DNA from 3 places in the Mesorhizobium sp. M1396 genome. Region 1 is predicted to be linked to each of the others. Evidence: riboswitches for the same ligand, from Rfam matches in the RefSeq annotation. Region 1 holds a riboswitch; each other region holds the start of a gene.

Region 1 (2,196 bases):
CGCCGCGCTCATAGATCTTAATCGACTGGTCGAGCGGCACGTCGCCACGCTCAAGATCATCGACGATCTTTTCGAGTGCGTCGAGTGCCTGTTCGAAGCTCATCGCCTTGACATCTTCGTTGGTCTCACCGGCCATCATTCATCCTTTCATCAGTCGCCCGACATGGGCGGCGACCGAAAATGCCAATCCCTGCAGATCGTAGCCACCCTCGAGCAGGCTGACGAGCCGGTTGCCGCTGTGACGCGCGGCGCGCTGCATCAGCTGGCCGGTCGCCCAGTCGAAATCGTCCTCGGTCAGGTTGATCTCGGCCAGCGGATCGCGGTGATGCGCGTCGAACCCGGCCGAAATGATGATCAGATCGGGCGCGAAATTGTCGAGCGCCGGCAGCACGCGCGACAGGAAGGCATCGCGAAACACCTCGCTGCCGGTCTGCGGCGCCAGCGGTACGTTGACGATGTTGCCGGCGCCGGTTTCGTTCTTCGCGCCGGTGCCGGGGTAGAGCGGCATCTGGTGCGTCGAGCAATAGAGCACCGACGGATCGTCCCAGAAAATATCCTGCGTGCCGTTGCCGTGATGCACGTCCCAGTCGACGACGGCAACCCGCTCGACACCATGCTTCTTCTGCGCATAACGCGCCGCGATCGCCGCGGTGTTGAACAGACAAAAACCCATCGACGTGGTTTTTTCGGCATGGTGGCCGGGCGGCCGAGCGGCTACGAAGACATTGTCGGCGCGGCCTGCAAAGACGTCGTCGACGGCGGCGTTGGCTGCACCGATCGCGGTGATCGCCGCCTGCCAGCTCTTCGGGCTGGCGGTGGTGTCGGCGTCGATGCGGGCGATTCCCTCGTCGGGAATGGCGGCGCGCACGCGGGCGACGAAATCGGCGGGATGGGCATAGAGGATGGTGGCCTCGTCGCCTTCCGGCGCCTGGATACGATCGAGCGCGGCAAAAGCTTCGTCGTCCAGCACGCGCTCGATGGCGCGCAAGCGGTCCGGCCGCTCGGGATGGCCGGGCGGCGTGAGGTGCTCAAGGAAGACTGGATGCGTATAGAGACGGGTAGCCATCGTCCTAATCTAGTGACCCGGATCGACAAAGGCCATGCACGGGCGGCCGATGATTGGGGAAAATCGCGCCTGCGTCCATTCGCGTCGCTGCAGGCATTGGCGTCGTCCGCGCTTCGGCGTAAGGTCCGTGGCACTGCCTGGTGCCCGCCGCAAGCGGGAGAATCGGGAACACGGTTGAACTCCGTGGCGTGCCCAACGCTGTAAGGGGGACCGCGCCGGTATGTGCCACTGTCGATGACGGGAAGGCACCGGACGCGGGTTGATCCCAAGCCAGAAGACCGGCCTGGCAGGCATCGTCATCCGCATGGTCAGGCGGATGGCATTGATTGCAATCGCAAGGGGACAAGCGATGCCGGAACACATGACCGCTGCCGTTGGCGATGGATTTGAGCAGATTGCGCGCGATGCGGTGTATCGCGCCATGTTCACGCGGCGTGATGTGCGCAGCCACTTCCTGCCCACCGCGCTCGACGATGAGGTGCTGGCGCGGCTGCTGCTTGCCGCTCATCACGCGCCGTCGGTCGGCTTCATGCAGCCTTGGAATTTCATCGTCATTCGCGATGCCGAACGACGGGAAAAGGTGCGCGACCTGTTCCTGGCGGCGCGCGAGCAGGAATTGCCGGCCATCGAGGAAGAGCGCCAGGCGCTCTACCGCAAACTCAAGCTGGAAGGCATTTGCGAAAGCGCGCTCAACATCTGCATCACTTGCGACCGGCAGCGCTCGGAAGGTTCGCCGCTGGGACGCTGGCACAATCCGGAGATGGACCTCTACAGCACGGTCTGCGCAGTGCAGAATTTCTGGCTGGCGGCGCGCGCCGAAGGCGTCGGTGTCGGCTGGGTCAGCATCATCGAGGCGCGAGCGCTGAAAGACCTGCTGTCAATTCCGGAGCATGTGACCCCGGTCGCCTATCTCTGCGTCGGCCGTGTCTCGGAGTTCGCGCCAAAGCCGGACCTTGAAACGCATGGCTGGGGACGGCGGCTGCCGTTGCCGGAACTGATCATGAGCGAGGTTTTTTCCGGGCAAGGTGAAGCGTTGCTCAAATCGACCGTGGCGCGCCTCAACACCGTTGCTGCCACGCCGGCGAGCCTCGCCGATCAGCTTGTCGCGCCGGCCGTGCCCCAACGCGAAC
Region 2 (2,196 bases), on a different contig from region 1:
TGGCGACGCGGCCGTCGGCCAGCGCCGGGCCGTCGACCACGGCGATCACACCATCGACGGTGACGCGGCTCTTCACGCTTGGCCACTGGAAAGCCTGGACCAGCGGCTTGGGCAGCGCCAGGCCCGAGGTCTCGATCAGGATATGGTCGACCCTCGGCGTCAACGCCAGGATCTGGTCGAGCGCCGGGACGAAGTCGTCGGCGACGGTGCAGCAGATGCAGCCATTGGCCAGTTCGACGATGTTTTCCTCCGGGCAGGTATCGATGCCGCAGCCTTTCAGGATCTCGCCATCGATGCCGATGTCGCCGAATTCATTGACGATGATAGCAATACGCTTGCCGCCGGCGTTTTCCAGGAGATGGCGGACCAGCGTCGTCTTGCCGGCGCCGAGAAAGCCGGTGACGACGGTGCACGGAACACGGGAGACGGAAACTGTCATTTCAAGTCCTTCAGCATGTCGAGTGGAGGGATGCGGGCAACGAGGCCGCGCTTCAGGCTGTCGGGTCGGCCGCGCCACGGGATCAGGCCGTCGGTCGAGGTGGCGAAGAGCTTGGCGCCGGTAACGAGGTCGGCGCCGCTGGTCGCGGTCAGGTCACCGAAGACATAGCTCCAGCAGCCGTCGCGCAGGATGGCGGCGCTGAGACGTCGCTTGCAATTGCCGAGGCATTCAACGCCGCGGACGCGAATGTTGTCGCCAGATGCGGCGCGGCGCGTGTCGTCCGCCAGCAGTTCGCCGGCGCGAGGATGGGCGTCGGAGCCGGTCTCGTCGCGACAGGAGGCGCAGACGATCACGGTGACGCCGGCCAACGCATCATCATGCCCGGACGAAACATCCGCTGTGCCAGCCGAAAAACTGCTGTCGTGGTCCAAAGATCGGCTCCTTGCCCGGAAACCCGCCGGGCGATCGGATTCTATAGTCGCGGACGGCAGGTCTCCTGGCTCGCGGGTCATCGCCTTGGTAGCCGCCTTCCCGGGACCATCCCAGTGGCTTTAGGCCTTGGCTCTTCGCTTACAGTTGCGGGGACAGCCGCGGATTTGGGACAGATATCCCTCACCGCATTCCCTCTTGGCTCCTCTCGTTGAAGAGAAGAGACCGTCTCGACCGGGATTTAGGCTTTTGCGGGTAGCGGTGTCAACGCGAGCTTACGACACGGTTAGGTCGGCCAACGCCGGACCCAAGTCACCGGCGGACGTCACTTCGATGTGTTCGAGGCCGAGCCAGCCCTGCATCTGCTTCAATTCCTCGAACAGTTCGGCGGCGGTCCGCGGCGGGGCGCCAGCTTCGGCGTAAGCGGCGTGGACGCGCAGCACGCTGGCCGGCCGGTCGGCCTTGAGATCGACGCGCGCCACGATCCTGTCGCCGAGCAGGAACGGCAGGACGTAATAGCCGTATTGCCGCTTGTCGGCCGGCGTGTAGATCTCGATGCGGTAGTGGAAGTCGAAGAGACGCTCGGTGCGCGACCGCTCGAAGACGACCGGATCGAACGGCGCCAGCAAGGCTCGGGCCTCGACCTTGCGTGGCAGGCGGGCGTCCCGGTGAAGATAAGCCGGCTTGTCCCAGCCTTCGACACGCACCGGCAAAAGCTCGCCTGTTTCGACCAGTTCCTCCAGCCGGCCCTTCATGTCCGCCGGCGACAGCCGAAAGTAGTCGCGCAAATCGCCTGATGTCGCGATGCCGTGGGCGCGGGCCGAAATGCGCAGCAATTCGCGGTGCGCGTCCTCGGCGGCCGGCACCGGCAGATCGAGGATCGCCTGCGGCAGCACACGCTCGGGCAGATCATAGAAGCGTTCGAAACCGCGACGGTGCGCAGTGGTGATGCGCCCGGCCCAGAACAGCCATTCGAAGGCATGCTTGGAGTGGCTCCAGCCCCACCAGCCGCCCGAGCCCTTCTGGCCTTCGAGCGCGGAAGCGGCGATCGGGCCGCGATCGGCGACATGGCGGTAGATCTCTTCGATATAGGCGGCGTGTTCGCGGCCCCATTTGGCGAGGCCCAGATACATCTCATCGCCGCGCTCGGCCCGTTCCATGCGCCAGCGCATCAGCGGGTATGTCTCGACCGGCAGGAAGGAAGCCTCGTGCGCCCAGTATTCGAACACCGTGCGCTTGCGCGTCACGGCCGCGTTGTCGAGCAGAGCGAGCGGGTAGGGGCCAAGGCGCGAATAGAGCGGCATATAATGGGCGCGCACCACCGCGCT
Region 3 (2,196 bases), on a different contig from region 1:
CCACGACCTGATGTCGGCGTCGAGTTCCGTCTCCATGCGCAGATCAATCGGCACATGCAGCATCGAGCAAGAAGGCGCGATCTCGACGCGGTCCAAGGGCCAGCCGGCGACGATCGGTTTGATGCGGTCGAGAATGGCGGGCAGGTTCCCACGCCAGACGTTGCGGCCATCGATCAAGCCAAGCGAGAGCACCAGATCCTTCGGAGCGAGCCGACCCACCGTTTCCAGCTGCTCGGGAGCGCGCACGAGATCAATATGCAGCCCGGCCAGGGGCAGAGAAACCGCGGTTTCGAGATTGTCTCCCAGCGACCCGAAATACGTAGCCAGCATGATCTTCAGCTCGGGCGCGGCTTTCGACAGCTGGCCATAGGCGAATTCGAACGCAGCTCGTTCGTTCGGGTTCAGATCGAGGACAAGCGCTGGCTCATCGATCTGCACCCAGTCGGCTCCCGACAGCTTCAGCTTCTGCAGGACTTGCTCGTAAACGGGCAGCAGCCGCGGTAGGAGCGCGATGGGACCGAACCCCTCGGCAGGCGATTTCGCCAGCTTGAGGAAGGTGATGGGTCCAAGGATGACTGGGCGTGTGTGAATGCCGAGAGCTTTAGCCTCGAGGAAGTAATCGACCGGCTTCGATGAAGAGAGTGCGAACGTCTGATCATCATCGAGTTCCGGCACAATGTAGTGGTAGTTGGTGTCAAACCACTTGGTCATTTCCATCGCGGTTACACCAGGTCCATGAGCCTCCTCCTGGTGACCAGCGTGTCCACAATCCTCCGTCTGACCCTGGTTGCCGCGCGCCATTGCGAAGTAGATGTCAAGTGGGACCTCGCCGCTATTCCAGCCGTAACGGGATGGAACGGCCCCGACCATGGCTGCGGTGTCGAGCACATGGTCGTAAAGCGAGAAGTCGTTCGACGGGATTTTCGACACGCCGCGATCGCGCTGCTCTTCCCAGCTAGCGGCACGGAGCGCCTTCGACGTCGTGAGAAGGTCGCCAGCGGACGATGTTCCGGACCAGTAGCTTTCAAGCGCGAATTTCAGTTCTCGCCGACGACCGAAGCGCGGCACGCCGAGCGTTGCTACAGGAATTTCCTGAGAGTCAGTCATGTCATACCCCGATGGTTGGGGCGCCGATGACAAGGAAGGCGCTAGCAGACCGGCACGAACGCCGGCTCGCAGCGGCCACCGAGACACCCCGCCCGTGGACGTAATTCGCCGTGGCAGGTCTCCTGGCTCGCGGGGTCATAGCCTCTACCCGTCTTCCTGAGGGTATTCGCCTCAGTGACATGAGTGGGGTTGGCTCGCCGCTAACAGTTGCGGGGGCAGCGCCGGCATTGCACCGGCTTCCCTCTTAGCTCCGCTGCGGCAGCGCCGCACGCGAGAACCACGACACGCAGACAATCACAGCAGTCCGCTCTTTTGTCAATGACGCATAACGAAATGTTTATGTCGTTATGTGATTTCGCTTTTATGCTTGTCTAACATTGTGAAATATTCAGTCGCCCATTGGCGGCGCTGCTCCGCTGCCACCATTGTCCAACTAATGGATCCCTGTCGGGCTGCGACATCCCTCGCAGGTCGCCGATGAAGGATTTCGGACAAGACTTCAAGCGCGTGACAACGTCATTAGAATGCAGAAGATCGCATTGGTGGCGATGTTTAACGATGCGGCCGCAAGCCGTGCGTGCGTGGTAGAAGCGGTTTTCTCGGAGTGAGCGCCAAACCGTGGTCCGAGGGGAATTGGCACGCCAGTCGTCATCACGGGTGACTAGGCAATCGTGATGACTCCGCTCGGCGGCAAGAGACCACACTGACGGAGCCTGGCTCAAGGGTCTGATGCAAAGCCCGACTGTGGTCCCGATAAGCCGCTTAAGCCGCATTCAGGCGGTCAGTATAAGTATCTCTCTCTCCAAGCGCTCGGCATTGAGGGATGCGCAAATGCAGGCAAAGCTCGCGTGCTTCATATTCTGCATCATACGATCGGCAGGACCCAGTTTTTATCCAGTGCACGCGTCAGCGCGGTGTGCAATTCTGGCTCGGTCCGATACGAAGGCATTTGGGCCTCGCTGATCCAGCCCAAGCCAACATAGTGGAAGTGATCCGCAGGGACCGTAACCCGGCTGCTGTCCAGTTGCCGAACGAAGTCCGCTGACCAATGGTGGATCGTATACGCTTCAAGTTTGTCCATCATCCTCC

Evidence for each region. Region 1 has a riboswitch for cobalamin ahead of bluB (5,6-dimethylbenzimidazole synthase). Riboswitches for the same ligand answer to the same signal wherever they lie in the genome.
Region 2: it holds a riboswitch for cobalamin, as region 1 does, so the genes downstream of both, NKH02_RS20410 (DUF1636 family protein) here and bluB (5,6-dimethylbenzimidazole synthase) in region 1, are expected to answer to the same signal.
Region 3: it holds a riboswitch for cobalamin, as region 1 does, so the genes downstream of both, metE (5-methyltetrahydropteroyltriglutamate--homocysteine S-methyltransferase) here and bluB (5,6-dimethylbenzimidazole synthase) in region 1, are expected to answer to the same signal.

Annotation. Positions count from the first base shown of each region.
Region 1 covers NZ_JAMYLA010000008.1:134,140-136,335, forward strand. The annotation lists gene NKH02_RS07445 (exodeoxyribonuclease VII small subunit) at 1-136, opposite strand, end outside; gene NKH02_RS07450 (histone deacetylase family protein) at 140-1,066, opposite strand; cobalamin riboswitch at 1,188-1,367, shown strand; partial or broken gene bluB (5,6-dimethylbenzimidazole synthase) at 1,428-2,045, shown strand; gene NKH02_RS07460 (hypothetical protein) at 2,162-2,196, opposite strand, start outside.
Region 2 covers NZ_JAMYLA010000031.1:29,434-31,629, reverse strand. The annotation lists gene cobW (cobalamin biosynthesis protein CobW) at 1-439, opposite strand, end outside; gene NKH02_RS20410 (DUF1636 family protein) at 436-870, opposite strand; cobalamin riboswitch at 909-1,112, opposite strand; gene NKH02_RS20405 (winged helix-turn-helix domain-containing protein) at 1,144-2,196, opposite strand, start outside.
Region 3 covers NZ_JAMYLA010000050.1:22,042-24,237, reverse strand. The annotation lists gene metE (5-methyltetrahydropteroyltriglutamate--homocysteine S-methyltransferase) at 1-1,107, opposite strand, end outside; cobalamin riboswitch at 1,203-1,404, opposite strand; gene NKH02_RS26675 (alpha,alpha-trehalose-phosphate synthase (UDP-forming)) at 1,973-2,196, opposite strand, start outside.